Regions from separate parts of the Streptomyces auratus genome, predicted to be linked through region 3. Evidence: riboswitches for the same ligand, from Rfam matches in the RefSeq annotation. Region 3 holds a riboswitch; each other region holds the start of a gene.
The links. Region 3 has a riboswitch for cyclic di-AMP ahead of BKA18_RS22215 (C40 family peptidase). Riboswitches for the same ligand answer to the same signal wherever they lie in the genome.
Positions count from the first base shown of each region.

Region 1: another riboswitch for cyclic di-AMP. It lies ahead of BKA18_RS14625 (LysM peptidoglycan-binding domain-containing protein); the one in region 3 lies ahead of BKA18_RS22215 (C40 family peptidase).
Region 2: another riboswitch for cyclic di-AMP. It lies ahead of BKA18_RS27065 (M23 family metallopeptidase); the one in region 3 lies ahead of BKA18_RS22215 (C40 family peptidase).
Region 4: another riboswitch for cyclic di-AMP. It lies ahead of BKA18_RS33855 (C40 family peptidase); the one in region 3 lies ahead of BKA18_RS22215 (C40 family peptidase).

Region 1 covers NZ_JBNGCB010000001.1:3,408,280-3,413,116, reverse strand. The annotation lists gene BKA18_RS14635 (cytochrome P450 family protein) at 1-514, shown strand, start outside; gene BKA18_RS14630 (transglycosylase family protein) at 753-1,805, shown strand; cyclic di-AMP (ydaO/yuaA leader) riboswitch at 2,057-2,224, shown strand; gene BKA18_RS14625 (LysM peptidoglycan-binding domain-containing protein) at 2,232-2,897, shown strand; gene eno (phosphopyruvate hydratase) at 3,236-4,522, shown strand; gene BKA18_RS14615 (FtsB family cell division protein) at 4,681-4,837, shown strand, end outside.
Region 2 covers NZ_JBNGCB010000003.1:1,690,986-1,695,822, reverse strand. The annotation lists gene BKA18_RS27070 (GntR family transcriptional regulator) at 178-867, opposite strand; gene BKA18_RS27065 (M23 family metallopeptidase) at 1,147-1,926, opposite strand; cyclic di-AMP (ydaO/yuaA leader) riboswitch at 1,939-2,095, opposite strand; gene BKA18_RS27060 (M16 family metallopeptidase) at 2,304-3,686, opposite strand; gene BKA18_RS27055 (M16 family metallopeptidase) at 3,725-4,837, opposite strand, start outside.
Region 3 covers NZ_JBNGCB010000003.1:577,850-582,686, reverse strand. The annotation lists gene pcrA (DNA helicase PcrA) at 1-1,381, opposite strand, end outside; cyclic di-AMP (ydaO/yuaA leader) riboswitch at 1,921-2,090, shown strand; gene BKA18_RS22215 (C40 family peptidase) at 2,098-3,237, shown strand; gene BKA18_RS22210 (hypothetical protein) at 3,460-3,813, opposite strand; gene BKA18_RS22205 (C40 family peptidase) at 4,139-4,837, shown strand, end outside.
Region 4 covers NZ_JBNGCB010000003.1:3,222,294-3,227,130, reverse strand. The annotation lists gene BKA18_RS33870 (hypothetical protein) at 1-212, opposite strand, end outside; gene BKA18_RS33865 (ATP-dependent Clp protease proteolytic subunit) at 1,481-2,116, shown strand; gene BKA18_RS33860 (hypothetical protein) at 2,122-2,430, shown strand; cyclic di-AMP (ydaO/yuaA leader) riboswitch at 2,741-2,908, shown strand; gene BKA18_RS33855 (C40 family peptidase) at 2,913-3,386, shown strand; gene BKA18_RS33850 (8-amino-7-oxononanoate synthase) at 3,580-4,794, opposite strand.

The DNA.
Region 1 (4,837 bases), on a different contig from region 3:
TGAGACGACCGTGAACCTGATCGGTAACGGCACGTACCAGCTGCTGCGCCACCCCGCCCAGCGCGAGCTGCTGCAGAAGTCGATCGAGACGGGCGACATGGACCTGCTCGGCACCGGCATCGAGGAACTGCTCCGCTACGACGGCCCCGTGGAGCTGGCGACCTGGCGGTTCGCGACCGAGGAGCTGACGCTGGGCGGGCAGCGGATCGCCGCGGGCGACCCGGTGCTGGTGGTGCTGGCCGCCGCCGACCGCGACCCGGCGCGCTTCGATGAGCCGGACGTTCTCGACCTGACCCGGCGGGACAACCAGCATCTGGGATACGGGCACGGCATCCACTACTGCCTGGGTGCGCCGCTCGCCCGGCTCGAAGGACAGACCGCCCTCGCCACGCTGCTGACCCGCCTCCCGGGCCTCCGGCTCGCCGCGGAACCCGACGAGCTGCGCTGGCGCGGCGGGCTCATCATGCGCGGACTGCGGTCGCTGCCGGTGGAGTTCCCGCCCGAGCGTCCCTGACCAGCGGCAAGGCCATATTTGACAGCGCGTCAGCCGCGTGACCATTGCGTGATCTGCGCTACACCGACTTGTGACTACCCGTGACCCCGGCTACCTTTCGACCGACGATCGACGGGCTTCATTCGATCGGCCGAAGCGGGGGAGCGGTGAACCGGTGTATTGGTGCTGCCCTGCCCGCCCCGGCCGGAAGTCCGTCGGACAGCTCGTCCGACAACTCCACCGCGCGAAAGGCATCCGCATGCGTTCCGGGACCGGCCGACACCGTCGCCCCCGTCAGGCACCGGCCATCTTTGTCACCGCGGGAGTGACCGGCGCCGGCATCGCCCTGCCGCTGCTCGGCGCGAGCGGCGCCCACGCCGCCGACACCACGACCTGGGACAAGGTCGCCCAGTGCGAGAGCAGCGGGGTGTGGAGCGCGGCCTCGGGCAACGGCTACTACGGCGGCCTCCAGCTGACCCAGGAGATGTGGGACAACTACGGCGGCTCGGCCTACGCCTCGCGCCCCGACCTCGCCAGCCGCGCCCAGCAGATCGCGGTGGCCGAGTCGATCCTCGACCACCGCGGCCCGGACGTCTGGACCAGCTGCGCGGCGAGCGCCGGGCTGAGCCAGGGCGGCCGTGCGCCGGAGGTCAACCCCGGCAGCACCAGCACCCCGGAGCCCGCCCCGTCCGACGGCGGGGACTCCCGGGACCCCTGGGACCAGCCCGGATCCTCCGGCATGCACGACGGTTCGGACTCGACGGGCACGCAGGACGAGCCGGGCGACGACACGGACAGCCGGCCGTCCGACGAGCCGACCGAGTCGACGCCCTCGCCCGACGCCCCGGACACCGGCCGCACCGGCGACCCGTCCGGCAAGCCCGACCCGTCCGACGCCGCGACGCCCGGCGACCGGCACGAGGACCCCTCGCCGTCCGCCGACCCGTCCGATGCCGGCAGCCGCCCGGACACCTCCGGCACGCCGCAGGAGACGCCCGCACCGGGCCGGCACCGCGGCGGTGCGGACGACGAAGCAGGTCAGGGCGGTCAGGGCAGCCAAGGCGACGAGGACGGCGGCCGGGCCTCCGGCGGCCGGCACGCCTCGCGCGGCGGCGACGCGCACCGTACGGGCCCGGCGGCCGACGGCGACTACACCGTGCGGCCCGGTGACAGCCTGTCAGCCATCGCCACGGCCCACCGGCTGCCCGGCGGCTGGAGCGCGCTCTACGACCGCAACGAGGGCGTCGTCGGCTCCGACGCGGACCTGATCCAGCCCGGCCAGGTGCTCGATCTCGGGCAGAACGCAGGCTAGTTCGCCCCCCTTCGCCCCCTTTGGTGAAAGTGAGACAAGGGTCTCGTTGACCTCAGGGGGCCCAGGGCCGTCCGCCCCCGCCGTACCGCGTCCCACCTGCGGAGATGTGCCCCACTCGTGATCGAAATCGGTCAACTTGGTTCAGATGATGGGGTTTGAACACCAAGGGGGTTGCTGCTTAACGTCAGGATCGCTCGCCAAAGCGGGCCCTCCGGTCACACGCCGAATCCTGCCGGTGATCGGGGGCAGTTGACGCGCAAGCGCCGTAGGCAGGAGCGGGGGAACCAAGGTAAGTGCCGGCCCCGCCCGTGAAAGCGGGCGACCGGCTTGGGGTGAAGCCAGAAGCGTCAGCGCGGACGGCCGGGCAACTCACAGCCCGAACCCGACAGCTCACCTCGTAGGCGCCGGTGAGGAAACGAACGAACCATGCTGATCAACAAGGGCAAGCACAGTCGTCGCTCCAAGGCCGTCCGCGTCGCCACCCTCGCCGGTATCGCCGGCGCTGCCGTGGCCGTCCCGCTGATGGGCGCCACCTCCGCCTCCGCCGCCTCCGTCAGCACCTGGGACAAGGTCGCCCAGTGCGAGTCCGGCGGCAACTGGTCGATCAACACCGGTAACGGCTACTACGGTGGCCTGCAGTTCTCCAACTCCAGCTGGGCCGCCGCCGGCGGTACCCAGTACGCGCCGCGTGCCGACCTGGCCTCCAAGAGCCAGCAGATCGCCGCCGCCGAGAAGCTCCTCGCCATCCAGGGTCCGGGCGCCTGGAGCTGCGCCGGTGCCGGCAACCTGACCGCCGGCGGCCCCGCCGCGAACGTCGACACCTCCGGCTCCTCGGCGCAGACCAAGTCCGCCCCGCAGCAGGACACCAAGACCGAGGCCAAGAAGGCCCCGGCCGCCCCCGAGCAGCGTGCCTCGCGCTCCACCGAGCGCAAGTCCATGGGCCACGGCAACTACACCGTCAAGGCGGGCGACACCCTCGCCAAGATCGCCAAGGCCCACGGCACCAGCTGGAAGTCGGTCTACGAGGCCAACAAGTCGGTCATCGGCGGCAACCCGAACCTGATCCTCCCGGGCCAGAAGCTCAACGTCTGAGCCACCCCCTCACCGGGACTTCGGCAGGCCCGAGCGGCGGGCCCGCTTCCTTGGTGAGACAGCCCCGCCCGGCGCGCCCTTCCCCCAGCGCGCCGCGGCGGGGTTTCTCACACCCCGGGTCGCACCCGGGTGAGATCCGCTGCGGCCGCACGCCGGTGACCGGCTGCGATCCACTGCTTGTCCCGGTTGGCGAACAAGGGCCCAAAGGTCCCGTGAACTGGGTCTTTGGGCTCTTCATTCGGCAATTCCGTCCCACGGAGCGGGCCAAGGGCAGGCGGACGAGCCCGGGGCCGTTAGGCTCATGCAGCAGAACGCCAGACACCCACGAAGGAGACAACGTGCCGTCGATCGACGTCGTCGTAGCCCGCGAAATTCTCGACTCGCGAGGGAATCCCACGGTCGAGGTCGAGGTCGGCCTCGACGACGGCAGCACCGGCCGTGCCGCCGTGCCGTCCGGCGCCTCCACCGGTGCCTTCGAGGCCGTCGAGCTTCGCGACGGCGACCCGAACCGCTACCTCGGCAAGGGCGTGGAGAAGGCCGTCCTGGCCGTCATCGAGCAGATCGGCCCGGAGCTCGTCGGCTACGACGCGACCGAGCAGCGGCTGATCGACCAGGCGATGTTCGACCTGGACGCCACCGACAACAAGGGCTCGCTCGGTGCCAACGCCATCCTCGGCGTCTCCCTCGCCGTCGCGCACGCCGCCTCCGAGGCCAGCGACCTCCCGCTGTTCCGCTACCTGGGCGGCCCGAACGCGCACGTCCTGCCCGTCCCGATGATGAACATCCTGAACGGCGGCTCGCACGCCGACTCCAACGTGGACATCCAGGAGTTCATGATCGCCCCGATCGGCGCGGAGTCCTTCTCCGAGGCGCTGCGCTGGGGCGCCGAGGTCTACCACACCCTCAAGAAGGTCCTGAAGGAGCGCGGGCTGTCCACCGGCCTCGGTGACGAGGGCGGCTTCGCCCCCAACCTGGGCTCCAACCGCGAGGCCCTCGACCTCATCCTGGAGGCCATCAAGCAGGCCGGTTACGCCCCCGGCCAGGACATCGCGCTCGCGCTGGACGTCGCCGCCTCCGAGTTCTACAAGGACGGCAAGTACCAGTTCGAGGGCAAGGACCGCTCGGCCGCCGAGATGACCGAGTACTACGAGGAGCTGGTGGCGGCCTACCCGCTGGTCTCCATCGAGGACCCGCTGTTCGAGGACGACTGGGCCGGCTGGAAGGTCATCACCGACAAGCTCGGCGCCAAGGTGCAGCTCGTCGGCGACGACCTGTTCGTCACCAACCCCGAGCGCCTCGCCCGCGGCATCGAGGAGGGCTCCGCCAACGCGCTGCTGGTGAAGGTCAACCAGATCGGCTCGCTGACCGAGACCCTGGACGCCGTCGAGCTGGCTCAGCGCAACGGTTTCAAGTGCATGATGTCGCACCGCTCCGGTGAGACCGAGGACGTCACCATCGCCGACCTCGCCGTCGCCACCAACTGCGGCCAGATCAAGACCGGCGCCCCGGCCCGCTCCGAGCGCGTCGCCAAGTACAACCAGCTGCTGCGCATCGAGGAGATCCTCGACGACGCCGCGGTCTACGCCGGCCGCTCCGCCTTCCCGCGGTTCCGTCACGGCAGCTGACCTACGGCGGCCCGCCGCCCCGGCCCACCGGGGCGGCAAGGGCTGAACGGGCGAGACAACCGCCCAGCACCCCGTACGTCCCCGGCGACGGTCCCGTACCGTTGCCGGGGACGCGTCTGCTTCAGCAGTCAGGCGTCCGTCAGTGAAGGGGAGACGACGTGCCCGCGGACCGGTTCTCGACCGCGACCCGACTCAAGGCGCTCGGCGAGCAGGCCGCCGCCCGCGTCTACCGCGCCCGCCCGCCCCGCCGCAACCGCCTCACCGGCCGCGCCGCCCTGCTGGCCCTGGTGATGTGCTCGCTGGTCGTCGCCCTCG
Region 2 (4,837 bases), 1.1 Mb from region 3:
TAAAACGCGCACCATTAACCATCTGCAGCGCCGAAGAATGGGCACCCGAATACCGGCGGAATACCGCCGGAGCGGGGAGCTCACTTCGCCGCACCGAAACCCGTTCCACACGTCCCACACTTCCCGTGCTTCCCGTACTTCTTCGCGTGTGGGACTTCTTTGTATACGGGACGGTTGTTAAGGGCGGACGCGCACCGTGTTGACGGGCGGTTTCGGATCCCTCACCTCGGTCTTGAGCGGGCGCCGCAGCCGGTACACCGGAAGCGAGCGCTCGACATGGGCCGCCATCAGGGCACGGGCCCGCTCCGCGTCCCCCCGGGCCACCGCGTCCAGCACGGCACCGTGTTCGTCCCACGACTCGCCGGCCCGGGCCGGCGGCTCCACGGCGTACATCCACTCGATCTTGCGCCGCAGCTGGGTCAGCAGCGCCGTCAGACTGGGGCTGCCGACCGCCTGGGCGAGTGTCTCGTGGAACCAGTCGTCGAGTTGCTGCAGGTCCGCCGGATTGCCGTGACGGGCCCGCTCGCGGCCGAGACGTACCAGACCGCGGAGCACCTTGAGGTGGGCGGGGCTGCGGCGGGCGGCCGCGCGGGCGGCGCCCAGCGGCTCCAACAGGGCGCGGATGTCCAGGAGATCGGCGGCCTCCTGTTCGGTGGGCTCGGCGACACAGGCCCCCGCGTGGTGGCGGGTGGTGACGAAGCCCTCGGACTGCAGGGTCCGCAGCGCCTCACGGACCGGCACTCTGGATACGCCGTAGCGGGCCGCGAGAATCTCCTCGATCAGCCGGCTCCCCGGCGCCAGCGCACCGGAGACAATGTCGTCGCGAATCGCCGTGCACACCGCATGCGCGGAAATATGGCCTCGCATCTCCCGAGCCTCCGCCGTAATCCCCTGGAATCGCCACCGGTCGGCGGCTTTTCCGTGACTCTATTAGACCGGAGGGGATTTTCCGACGGGCATCGAATATTCATGGATATTTTTGGCCGGAAGTCGCGGCCGAGTCGGCCTCGTATCCGGCGCACCCCGGGCCCGGCACCGCGCCGCCGGAACGCCGCGCCCCATGCGCCGAAGCCCCGGTCGCGGGACCGGGGCTTCGGGAGGAGCGCGGTGCGAGGCTCCCGGGCGGCGGGGCGGGCGAGCGGGAGGTCAGACGTTGACGCCGTGCGCGCGCAGGTAGGAGATCGGGTCGATGTCCGAGCCGTAGTCGGGGCCGGTGCGGGCCTCGAAGTGCAGATGCGGGCCGGTGACGTTGCCGGTGGCACCAGAGAGGGCGATCTGCTGGCCGGGGGTGACGTGCTGGCCGACCGACACGGCGAACGACGACAGGTGACCGTACTGGGTGTACGTACCGTCGTTCATCTTGATCACGATGTTGTTGCCGTACGAGCCGCCCCAGCCCGCCTCGACGACGGTGCCCGAGCCGACGGCATGGACGCTGGTGCCGGAGGCGGCGTGGAAGTCGATGCCGGTGTGGCTGCCCGAGGACCACAGACTGCTGGACGCCTTGTACCCGGTGGAGATGTAGGAGTCGGCGACGGGCGCGACAAAGGTGTTCAGGCGCTTGCGCTCCGCGTCGCGGGCGGCGCGCACCTTGGCCTTGTGGACGGCCTCGGCGCGGCGCTTGGCCTCATCGGCCTGCTTCTTCGCCAGGGCTTCGGCCTTCGCCTGCGCGGCGGCGGACTCCGCGGCGGCGCGCTGCGCGTCGGCCTGGGCGGCAACGTGGCCGGCGAGCTCGTCACCCAGTACGACGGCCTGCTGCAGACCCGTGTCGTGGGCGGGTGCCACATCGGTGGCGGCCAGCGCCGGCGAGGCCACGGAGGCGACCACACCGCCGGCCGCAAGGGTGGCTATACCGGCGACCTTCCGGGTCGTCCGGGCAGGGCGGTCGGCGCGGCGGTGTTTCCCGGTGGCACGGATGAACGCCATGTACGGGCTTGTCCTTTCCCTCCTTCTCGCCTACCGGGTTAGCTGACGGGTTCGGAGCAGGAAGGTCTCCTACGGGCTCCTCGGGAGAGGAGTCCGATTCACCCCAAGGGACGTGTGGGTCCCCGGCTCCCCTGGCTCGCGCCGTACGGGGACTCGGCGATGACTGCCCGGTGCCACTGTTGTGGCGGACTTGTGACGAACAGCCGGACCGACGCTAAACGGGGCCACTTTCCCTGGGCAAACAGATGCCGTTTTTTGTGCGGGATGCCACAAGAACCGGCGCAACCAGCCGTAAGAAAACGGACATACAGCGACTCCCGTGGCGAGTGAGTGCCACGGGAGCCGCTTTGTCGATATATGACCTTCCGTCACGCGGACTAGCCGCTGACGACCGTCACCTCGCCGATGCCCAGCCCCTTGACCGGCTCGGCGATCTGCGCCGCATCACCCACGAGGACCGTCACCAGCCGGTCCACGGGGAAGGCGCTGACCGCCGCCGCGGTCGCCTCGACCGTGCCGGTCTCCGCGAGGCGGGCGTACAACTGCGCCTGGAAGTCGTCCGGGAGATGCTGCTCCACCTGGTCGGCCAGCGTGCCCGCGACGGCCGCCGCGGTCTCGTACTTCAGCGGCGCGACCCCGACGAGGTTCTGCACGGCGACATCCCGCTCGTCGTCGGTCAGCCCCTCTGCCGCGAGGGTGCGCAGCACCTTCCACAGGTCTTCGAGCGCCGGGACGGTGGAGGCGGTGTCCACCGACCCGCTGATGGCGAGCAGCGCGGCACCCGTGGCCCCCTCGGGGGACGTGGGGGCGGTGGAGCGGAGCACCTGGCCGAACGCGCGCACCCCGTAGGTGTAGCCCTTCTCCTCCCGCAGCACACGGTCCAGACGGGAGGTGAGGGTGCCGCCCAGGCAGTATGTGCCGAGGACCTGCGCAGGCCACACCCGGTCGTGCCGGTCGGAACCGATGCGGCCGATGAGCAGCTGCGTCTGGACGGCGCCGGGGCGGTCCACGATCACCACGCGGCCGGTGTCGTCGGCGACGATCGGCGAGGCCTTCAGCGGCTCGGCCGTCGAACCGCTCCAGGCGCCGAGGGTGTCGGCGAGGGCCGCGTCCAGGTCGACGCCGGTGAAGTCACCGACGATGACGGCGGTGGCCGTGGCGGGCCGTACATGGGCGTCGTAGAAGGCGCGGACGGCCGCGGCGTCGATACGCGCGACGGTCTCCTCGGTGCCCTGGCGCGGGCGCGAGATGCGGGCCGTGGCCGGGAACAGCTCCTTGGACAGCGCCATCGCGGCGCGCCGGGCCGGGTTGGCGAGCTCGTGCGGGATCTCGTCGAGGCGGTTGCGGACCAGCCGCTCGACCTCGCTCTCCGGGAACGCGGGGGCGCGCAGCGCATCGGCGAGCAGGCCGAGCGCGCGGTGCAGCCGGGAGGCCGGCACTTCCAGGGAGACCCGTACGCCGGGGTGGTCGGCGTGCGCGTCCAGGGTGGCGCCGCAGCGCTCCAGCTCGGCGGCGAACTCCTCCGCGTCGTGCTTGTCGGTGCCCTCGGACAGCGCCCGCGCCATGATCGTGGCGACGCCGTCCAGGCCCTCGGGCTCGGCGTCCAGCGGAGCGACGAGGTTGATCTCGACGGCGACGACCTGCTGACCGGGGCGGTGGCTGGTCAGCAGGGTGAGGCCGTTGGGCAGTTGGCTGCGGTCGGGCGCCGGGAAGGCCCACGGCTTGGGCGCGCCGCCCCGGGGCTGCGGGTGGAAGTCCATCGTGCTCACAGGGGTGTCGGCGTGGGTGGTGGCGTCGCTCACTGGTCCGCCTGCCCTTCCTCGGTGTCGGCGGCGTCGTTCTGCTCGGTCGGCTCGGTCGGCTCGTAGACCAGCACCGCGCGGTTGTCGGGGCGCAGCCGGGCCTTGGCGACCGCCTGCACCTCCTCGGGGGTGATGTCCAGGACGCGCTGGACGGCGCTCAGCGCGAGCTGGGGGTCGCCGAACAGGACGGCGAAGCGGCACAGTTCGTCGGCGCGCCCGCTGACCGTGGCCAGCCGGTCCAGCCATTCACGCTCCAGCTGGGCCTGTGCGCGCTCCATCTCCTCCGGGGTCGGCCCCTCGGCGGCGAAGCGAGCCAGCTCCTCGTCGACCGCGCGCTCGATGGCGGGGACCTCCACCCCGCCGGACGTCTTCACGTCCAGCCAGCCCAGCGAGGGCGCGCCGGCGAGCCGCAGCAGGCCGAAGCCGGCGGCCACCGCACTGCGGTCACGGCGCACCAGCCGGTTGTACAGACGGGAGGACTCGCCGCCGCCCAGTACGGTCAGCGCGAGGTCGGCGGCGTCCGCCTCACGGGTGCCGTCGTGCGGCAGACGGTAGGCAGCCATCAGGGCGCGGGCGGGCACGTCCTCCTCGACGACCTCACGCAGCTGGCCGCCGATGACGTCGGGCAGCGTGCCGTCGCGCGGCGGCTGCTTGCCGTCGTGCGAGGGGATCGAGCCGAAGTACTTCTCCACCCAGGCCAGGGTCTGCTCGGGGTCGATGTCGCCGACGACCGACAGGACGGCGTTGCCAGGTGCGTAATACGTACGGAAGAACGCCCGCGCGTCCTCCAGGGAGGCCGCATCGAGATCGGCCATCGACCCGATGGGCGTGTGGTGGTACGGGTGGCCCTCCGGGTACGCCATGGCCGTCAGCTTCTCGAAGGCCGTGCCGTAGGGGACGTTGTCGTAGCGCTGTCGGCGTTCGTTCTTGACGACGTCGCGCTGGTTCTCCATGGACTCGTCGTCGAGCGCGGTCAGTAGCGAGCCCATCCGGTCCGCCTCCAGCCAGAGCGCGAGCTCCAGCTCATGGGCGGGCATGGTCTCGAAGTAGTTGGTGCGCTCGAAGCTCGTGGTGCCGTTGAGCGAACCGCCGGCGCCCTGCACCAGCTC
Region 3 (4,837 bases):
ACTCGACGATGGTGCGCAGCTCCTCCATGAGGACGTTGAAGCGCTTGACGGCGTTGGCGGAGCGGGCCGCCATGCCGTACGCCTCGTCGACCCGGCGCAGCGCCTGCGGGAAGGTGATCTTCTCGCGGAGCGACAGGGCGTCGATCATCGCCTCGGCGCGGTCGCCGATGCCGCGCTTGGGGACGTTCAGGATGCGGCGCAGCGGGACGGTGTCCTCGGGGTTGGCGAGCACCCGCAGATAGGCGAGGACGTCGCGGACCTCCTTGCGCTCGTAGAAGCGCACGCCGCCGACGACCTTGTAGGGCAGCCCGACCCGGATGAAGATCTCCTCGAAGACCCGGGACTGGGCGTTGGTGCGGTAGAAGACGGCGACATCGCCGGCCTTGGCGTCCCCGGCGTCCGTCAGGCGGTCGATCTCGTCGGCGACGAACTGCGCCTCGTCGTGCTCGGTGTCGGCGACGTAGCCGGTGATCCCGGGGCCGCTGCCGGCGTCCGTCCAGAGGTTCTTGGGGCGGCGGTTCTCGTTGCGCTCGATGACGGCGTTGGCGGCGGACAGGATCGTCTGCGAGGAGCGGTAGTTCTGCTCCAGCAGGATCGTGGTCGCGTCGGGGTAGTCCTCCTCGAACTGGAGGATGTTGCGGATGGTGGCGCCGCGGAAGGCGTAGATCGACTGGTCGGCGTCACCGACGACGCACAGCTCGGCCGCGGATTCCGCGGGGCCGACCAGCTCGCGGACGAGGGTGTACTGGGCGTGGTTGGTGTCCTGGTACTCGTCGACGAGGACGTGGCGGAAGCGGCGGCGGTAGTGCTCGGCGACATCGGGGAAGGCCTGGAGCAGATGGACCGTCGTCATGATGATGTCGTCGAAGTCCAGGGCGTTGGCCTCGCGCAGCCGCGACTGGTACATCGCGTACGCCTCGGCCAGGGTCTTCTCGAAACCATCGGATGCCGTCCCGGCGAAGGTCTCCTCGTCGATGAGCTCGTTCTTGAGGTTGGAGATCTTCGCGCTGAAGGACTTGGGCGGGTAGCGCTTGGGGTCCAGATCCAGATCGCGGCAGACCAGGGCCATCAGGCGCTTGGAGTCGGCGGCGTCGTAGATCGAGAAGGACGAGGTGAAGCCCAGCTTCTTGGACTCGCGGCGCAGGATGCGGACGCAGGCGCTGTGGAAGGTGGAGACCCACATGGCGTTCGCCCGGGGGCCGACGAGCTCTTCGACGCGCTCCTTCATCTCGCCCGCGGCCTTGTTGGTGAAGGTGATCGCGAGGATCTGGCCGGGGTGGACATGGCGCTCGGCCAGCAGATGAGCGATGCGGTGGGTGAGCACCCGGGTCTTGCCGGAGCCGGCGCCGGCGACGATCAGCAGCGGGCCGCCGGTGTGCACCACGGCGGCCTTCTGCTCGTCGTTGAGCCCTTCGAGCAGCGCGGCGGGGTCGACGGCGGGGCGGGCGGCGCCGTCGCGGTAGTAGGTCTCCCGGGGGCCGGGCGCGTCGTATTTCCCGCCGAAGAGGTCGTCGGGGATCTCCTCGGGGGCCGGCTCGTGCTCGTCCTCGGGAGGCGGCGGGGGCTCCTCGCCCTTGTGGCCGAGGTCCGCCAGGAAGCTGTCGTCAAAGAGGCTGCTCATCGCCCACCGAGTCTAGGCCGCCGCACTGACAGCCCGCCGCGGAGTGCCGATTGTCGGCGGAATTCGGGGCTCCGGGGCGGTCCGCAGGCCGGGGGGCCGGGTCCGGGGCAGCCCGGGCGCGGGTCGTCTACCCGAATCCGACATCTGCCACAACAACCCCCGGATCGCGTTCAGGTCACAAAAAGGTTTCGGGCATATCGAACATCAGCCTTCACAGGAGCCACACGAGTTGGCTAACGTCCTCGCTCAGGCAGCCCGCCTCCCCGCGTACGACAGCGTCCGCACGGGCCGCCGCGCCGAGTCCGGCCCTGCCTCACGGCACCCGGAGCCGGGGACCCACCAGCACCACCGGGGTGAATCGATCCGTACGGCCGTCTCAGGCGGACGTAAGGACCGTAGGGCAAGCCTTCCGTCATCGACACCGCCCGAACCCGACAGCTAACCCGGTAGGCGGTCCACGGAAGGAGTTGCCGGCCTTGGCGTCCCATCGCAAGCCGCGCACCAGCGTCCTCACCTCGCCCGGAGGCCGCCGTACGGCTGCCGGGCTCACCACCGCAGCCCTCGCGTCGGTCACTCTGCTCTCGCAGTCCGCCGACGCGGCCCCCCGAGCGCCCAAGCCCTCCATCGAAGAGGTCAAGAAGAAGGTCGACGACCTCTACCACCAGGCCGAGCTGGCCACCGAGAAGTACAACGGGGCCAAGGAGCGCGCCGACGAACAGCGCCACACCGTCGACGGCCTGCTCAATGCCGCCGCCAAGCGTGCCGAGCAGATGAACCGGTCCCGGCACCAGCTGGGCATGTTCGCCTCGGCGCAGTACCGCACCGGCGGGATGAACCCGACGGCGCAGCTGATGCTCGCCAAGGACCCGCAGCAGTTCTTCGACCGCAGCCACCTCATGGAGCGGCTGACCGGCCGGCAGAAGCAGGCCGTCACCGACTACCAGGAGCAGGCGGCCGCCGCGGCGCACCAGCGGGTCAAGGCGACCGACAGCCTGGAGCAGCTGCAGAAGTCCCAGGCCTCCCTCAAGGAGTCCAAGCGCTCCGTCCAGGACAAGCTGTCCGAGGCCCGTCAGCTGCTGTCCCGGCTGACCGCCCAGGAGAAGGCGCGGCTGGCCGCGCTGGAGCGTCAGAAGGAGGCGGCCGCCAAGCGCAAGGCCGAGGAGGAGGCGCGCAGGCAGCAGGAGCGCGAGCGCCAGCGGCAGCAGGACGGCGGCGGTTCGACGGGCGGCCAGACCGGCGGCGGCAGCTCGACCGGCGACTCGTCCTCCACCAAGGCCGAGCAGGCGCTCGCCTTCGCCCGCGCCCAGATCGGCAAGCCGTACGTCTGGGGCGCCACCGGCCCCAGTTCCTACGACTGCTCGGGGCTGACGCAGGCGGCGTACAAGGCCGCCGGCGTCACGCTGCCGCGGACCACCTGGGACCAGGTCAAGGTCGGCCAGCGGGTGGCCACCAAGGACCTGCAACCCGGTGACCTGGTCTTCTTCTTCGACGACATCAGCCACGTCGGGATGTACATAGGCGGCGGCAAGATGATCCACGCGCCGCACCCGGGCGCCAGCGTCCGGGAGGAGTCGATCTACTACATGCCGATCTACGGGAGCGTCCGCCCGGGCTGAGGCCCGGCGCCCTGTGCTCCCCCACGGAACCACCCCCCACGGTCACCCCCCACACGCCACCGCGCGGCCGTCGCCTCCGAATACGGAGTGCGAGGACCGCGCGGTGTGCTGTTGTGGGGCGGTGGTCCGCTACCCGGAATGCCGGGGCGCCGCTCAGATTCGGACCGGGGCGCCGGGCAGGTCCGGACCGGGGCGCCGCTCAGGTCCGGACCGGGGCGCCGCTCAGGTCCAGAGCACCGCGATGAAGATGTTGGCCACCGTCAGCGCACCGACCGCGCCGAACAGCGGCTTGGCGATCGTCTCCTCGTCCCGCTTGACGTAGACCAGCGCCAGGATCACCACCAGCACGGCCATCTTGATGCCGATCTTGATGGTGTTGACGTGGTGGCCCTGGGCCTCGTTGAGGCCGACCAGCGCGACGCCGGTGACCAGCATCGTCAGCGCGCCGTGCAGCATGGCCGGCACGAAGCGGGCGGTGCCCGCGCCCATCGCCTTCATCTGGGTCAGGAAGCCGCCGAGCAGGGCGGCGATGCCGATGATGTGCAGGCCGACGAAGAGATTGATTACTACGTCCATAGTGCGGGATCGTAGCCGCCGCATAGCACGGCCCTGCGGGCAGGGCGCCCACAATCGTCGCTTCGGTCAGGCCGGACCGGTACCGGCCGTGCAGCCGCCGACGGCACGGTCATCCGCACATCGGCACCGGTCGAAAGCGAACAATGCCGGGCAATCGGACTCCCCGGCGCGACACCCAGGCTTAGCGTCCTCCTCCAGGCGGTCGACTCCCCGCCTTCGCCGGCCCCCCACCGGCGTCCTGTCGGCCGCCTCGCCGCGAGGTGCGGCGGCGGCTCGTTGCCCCCCGTGACGGACCGCCGCCGGCCCCCGGCTCAAAGGGAAGGAAGTGACGGCCACCGTGGCCTCGCACCGCAAGCCCAGGCAGCATCCGCTCGCCTCGCTGACCGGCGGCACCCGCACCGCCCGTACCGCCGCCACGCTGGCACTCGCGGGTGCCGCCACCGCCACCGTCTTCGACGGCACCGGCCAGGCCGCGTCCCCGCCCACCCCCGCCCAGGTCAAGGGCCGGATCAACGCGCTGTATCAGGAGGCAGAGGTGGCCACGCAGAACTACAACGGTGCGAAGGAAGCCGCCGGCACCGCACGCCAGGAGCTGAGCAGGCTGCAGGACGAGGTCGCCCGGCGGACCCAGAAGCTCAACGCCGCCCGCACCGAGCTGGGGGCGCTGGCCACGAGCCAGTACCGCTCCGGCGGGGTGGACCCGACCGTACGGCTGCTGCTGTCCGCGGACCCGCAGCGCTATCTGGACGGCGCAGCGGTGCTGGAGCGTGCGGGCAGTCATCAGGCGACCGCGGTGGCCGGTTACGCACGCCGGCTCGGCAGCGTACGGCAGGTCCGGCAGCGGGCCGAGGAGACCGCGGAGCGGCTGGCGGCCACCGAGGCCACGCTGAAGAAGCACCGGGTCACGGTCGTCCACAAGCTGGACGCCGCCGAGCAGTTGCTGAACCGGCTGACCGCCGAGCAGCGGCAGCGGATGGCGGGACGGGACGGTGCCGGTACGGTCCATGCGGACCGGGGGGCGCGC
Region 4 (4,837 bases), 2.6 Mb from region 3:
CCCGGTGGAGCGGAGCTGATGCAGCAGGGCCAGCCGTCGAAGCCGGTGTCCAACAGTACGAGCATCCCGCGGGTCAGCCGGTCGAGCATCCGCTCGGCATACGTGGTCTCCCCTGCGCTCTCCGGACCGAAAGCGGTGGCGCTGCGACACTGCCGGCCCTCCACCCGGCTGCGCAGATTCCGAGTCCGCTGCAGAACATTTGACGTGCTCATTGATCTTCCACAGCTGCGACAGTGCATTGCGTCATCCGGTCACGTCATTCGACGCGGCGTTTATGCCAAGGCTCGGCCATGTCGCCCGGGCACCCAAGCAGTACGGCACTCCCCCGCCCTTCCCCCCTCCGCAACGACGCATTCCGGCACACGCGCTGCCTGGCGTACGCCTGCGGTCTCACGGCCTCTTGCACGCCCAGGACACCGCGACCGCGCAAGAATTGAGGTCCAAGAATGCACAACCAGAACAATGCGACGGAGCGCACTCCCTGGCCTCGGGTACATCTGCGCCCGTGAAGGCCACGGCCCTCGTCTGCCTCGTAACGTCCCCGCCCTCTGCTGCACTTCGGCCACCGCACCCGCATCGTCACCGCTGCCCTCCCTACGCCGTCGAGAACGGCGAGCCGGAACACAGCAAGACCGCGTCGAACACCACGCACCAGGCTCATCCCGAACGCAGCAAACCTCGCCGGAACCAACCGACGGGGTTCCTCACCTCTCACCTGCTATCACACGCGTCTCACCAACAGCATCGACGCACCTGGACCACAAGGACCTGACCTGAGAGAACGCTCCTGATCTAGACCACCTGGACGGCAAAAGACGCTTCCGACAACCTGCGCCAGGTGGGACCGTCAGCTCGGAGCGGGCGGCTGCAGCCAATCCAACAGAGCCGCAGCCCCAAGGTCTGCATCAGCCAAGATTCGGACCATTCCCGGGCCATCGGTCCCGGCAAAGTCCCCACCGCTGCCATATTCGCAGGTCAGCGAGCTGCTTGCGCTGTACCACCAGCAGACGAAGAACCTGCTGGGCTCTCCACACATGTGGCCGAGCACGACCGCTTGGCACCACGAAATTCCCGGCAACCTGCCACACCTGCGTTGCCAGCAGACCATCTGACCAGCGCCGCATAAGCGACTGACGACCCATCAGGACTAGCGTCAAATGAGCGCCACGAGCGTCATTTCAGCGTCAAGATATCGCCCGTAACGCCCACATCACACGGCCCGTTCGGCGGGATCCGCAGGGCGGCGCCCTTGGATACCCGCGGCCGGCCCATCTCGTCGATCGAGCACTCGACGACCCGCCCGGTCATCCGAAGGGTCTCCACCTTGTGCCGCAGTTCGAGGAACAGCTTGTGAGATATCCGCCCTCAGCGAACAGGAAAACAGCCTCTGACCTGGGACTTGTAGCTGATCACCAGGATGTGCTCCCATTCTCACGGGATGTACGTCCTGTACATTTTTCACAAAGAGAGAGGAGCAGACATGCTGCCGCCGACGGCCCGCCATGTCCTTCCGGAGTTCACCGAGCGCACCTCCCAGGGCACGCGCACCATGGACCCTTACTCCAAGCTGCTCAGCGAGCGCATCATCTTCCTGGGCACCCCGGTCGACGACGCCTCCGCCAACGACGTGATGGCACAGCTCATCCACCTCGAACACGCCGCGCCCGAGCAGGACATCTCGCTCTACATCAACTCCCCCGGCGGCTCGTTCACCGCGATGACCGCCATTTACGACACGATGAACTTCGTGTCGTGCGACGTGCAGACCGTCTGCCTGGGACAGGCCGCCTCCGCCGCCGCGGTGCTGCTGGCCGCCGGCACCCCCGGAAAGCGGCTGGCGCTGCCCGGCGCCCGGGTACTGATCCATCAGCCGTCCCTCCATGAGCCGATCCAGGGCCAGGCCACCGATCTGCAGATCCAGGCGGAGGAACTGCTGCGCACCCGCGAGATGTTGGAGGAGATGCTCGCGCGGCACACCGGACAACCCCGCGAGCGGATCGCCGCCGACATCGAGCGCGACAAGATCTTCGACGCCCACGCCGCCCAGGAGTACGGCCTGATCGACGGCCTCACCCGGCACCGCAAGCAGTCGGCCCCTCCCCTCAGTGCGCGGTGATCCGGATGCTGCCCCCCGAACTCCCGCCGCTGCCCGCCCTCACACGTGCCGAGGGTGAGTTGATCGACCGCTATCTGGAGGTGCTCGATCTGCTGGGCCGTATCAACCCGGCCCGTGGCGGGGGCACCTACAGCGGACTGCGTGCCGCCCAGGCACTGGTCGGCAAGGCCGCCGGACTGCGGGACGCACTGACGCTGATGCACCACCGCGGCGAGAGCGAACTGCACCGCGACACGCTGGCCCGGGCGTTGCGCGTGCTGGACGGCGAACGGCGGGCCGGGCTCGTGGCCGTGCCGCCGCCCGCGGAGCGCTGACGCGACACGCGGTACGGCTGCCCATACGGCGTAGCGCGCACGCCCGTCGCGAACCACCCCCGAATTGCCGGTTCACCCGGATTTTCTCGGGTCCCGGATGTTTCGCTCCTGGTCCGGGGCGTGCGACAGCCGGGACCCTGACACCCGAGGGAACAAAACCCACCATTCAGGCCAAATGTGACCCATCTCACATACGGCATTTTCAGCTCGGACTTTGGGCGGCGGGTGCGTGAGGATCCCTTCGACGACAAGACCCCGCCACAGCGACGGGGCGGTCCGGACGGGCGCCTAATCCCGCCGCCGTCCGGATGTCCGGTCGACGCTTTTGGATCGGCGGGAGCGGAGGACCCGAGCAGGACGGGGTCCACGGCCTTCACGGGCCGGCGGACTCCTTGGGGTGAAGCCGTACGCACGGCCGGGCATCTTCGCCTGCCCGAACCCGACAGGTCTTCCTTCGCAGGCGGCTGACGAAGGGTTTGCGCATGACTGTGCGCATGCATACGCCGAATCTGCTGGCGCGCACCGGCACCGTCGCCGCTCTGACGCTGGTCACGCTCGGCGGGACGACCATCACCCCAGGAGCCACCGGGGGCGCCGAAGCCGCCTCCGTGTCCGCACACGCGCTGCGGGTCGCCGCCTCCAAGAGGGGCTCCCCCTACCAGTACGGCGCCCAAGGGCCGGACGCCTTCGACTGTTCCGGGCTGACGCTGTACTCGTTCCTGCGCGCCGGCCGGGCCCTGCCCCGAACCGCCGCCGCGCAGTACAGCCGGACCCGGCACGTCACGGCCGACTCCCGGCGGCGCGGCGACCTGGTCTTCTTCCATTCGGCCAACGGCATTTACCACGTGGGCATCTACGCCGGGGACGGCAGGATGTGGCATGCGCCCAAGGCCGGGAGCACGGTGCGGCTGGAACGGATCTGGAGCCCCGGGGTCTGGTACGGGCGGGTGCGCTGACCCGGCGCGCTCGTCGTACAACCCGTCAATTACCGGCGGTCGTAAGCGCTTTGCCCGGGTTGCCTGGCAACGGGGCCGACCGCTGACCGCCGGGGTGGGCGGGCGGTTTCCGCCTGCGCACCGACCGGTGACGGTGCTGCCGCGCCGACGGCGGTGCCGCTCATCGGGCAAGCGCCACTTCGAGCCCCCGGGTTCAGTCGGTCGGCGCCGTGGCCAGGATCGTGCCGACCGCCGTGTCGATCTGGTCGTCCGTCAGGTCCGCGCGGGCGGTCAGCCGCAGCCGGGAGATCCCGTCGGGTACGGACGGGGGCCGGAAGCAGCCGACGACGAGGCCGGCCGCGCGGCAGTCGGCGGCCCAGCCGACCGCCGCCTCCGGCGAGGGGGCGCGTACCGAGACCACCGCGGCGTCCGGCCGCACCGCGACCAGGCCCGCCGCGGTGAGCCGGTCGTGCAGCCTCCGTGCGACCTGCCCGGCCCGGGCGGCGCGCTGGGGTTCACGGCCCAGCAGCCGCAGCGCGGCGAGCGCACCGCCGGCCGCCGCCGGGGCGAGACCGGTGTCGAAGATGAACGACCGGGCGGTGTTGACCAGGTGCTCGATGACCCGGGCCGGGCCGAGCACCGCACCGCCCTGGGAGCCCAGCGACTTGGAGAGCGTCACGGTGGTCACCACATCGCCGTCGCCGGCGAGCCCGGCCGCCCACAGTGCGCCGCGGCCGCCCTCCCCGAGGACGCCCAGGCCGTGTGCGTCATCGACGAGCAGTGCGGCGCCCCGCGTCCGGCAGACCTCGGCGAGGGCGGGGAGCGGGGCGGCGTCGCCGTCGACCGAGAACACCGAGTCGGTCACGGCGAGCGCCCGGCCGTCATGACCGTTCAGCGCGGCGCGTACGGCCTCGGGATCGGCGTGCGGGACCACTTGGGTGCGGGCCCGGGAGAGCCGGCAGCCGTCGATGAGGGAGGCGTGGTTGCCCGCGTCGGAGACGACCAGGGTGCCGGCGGCGGTGAGCGCGGTGACCGCGGCCAGATTGGCGGTATATCCGGACGACAGCACCAAAGCGGCATCGAAGCCGCAGAAGGCGGCGAGTTCCGACTCCAGCCGGGCGTGCAGTTCGGTGCTGCCGGTCACCAGCCGGGAGCCGGTGGCGCCCGCGCCCCAGCGGTGTGCGGCCGCGGCCGCGCCACGGGTGACCTCGGGGTGCCGGGCGAGTCCGAGGTAGTCATTGCCGGCCAGGTCGAGCAGCGGGTGGTCGGCCGGGCGGGGACGCAGGGTGCGGACCAGTCCGGCGCGCCGGCGCTCGTCGTGGGCCTCATCCAGCCAGTCGAAGGCGGCGCCGTGGGCCGGCCGGCGGGGCTCGGCGGGAGCCGCCGGCGAGCCGTCGCGGAGCAGCGTGGGGGCGGAGTCCTGCGGCATCGGCGTCCTTCGTCGGTGGGCCTCGATTGTGGGCTGTCGCTAG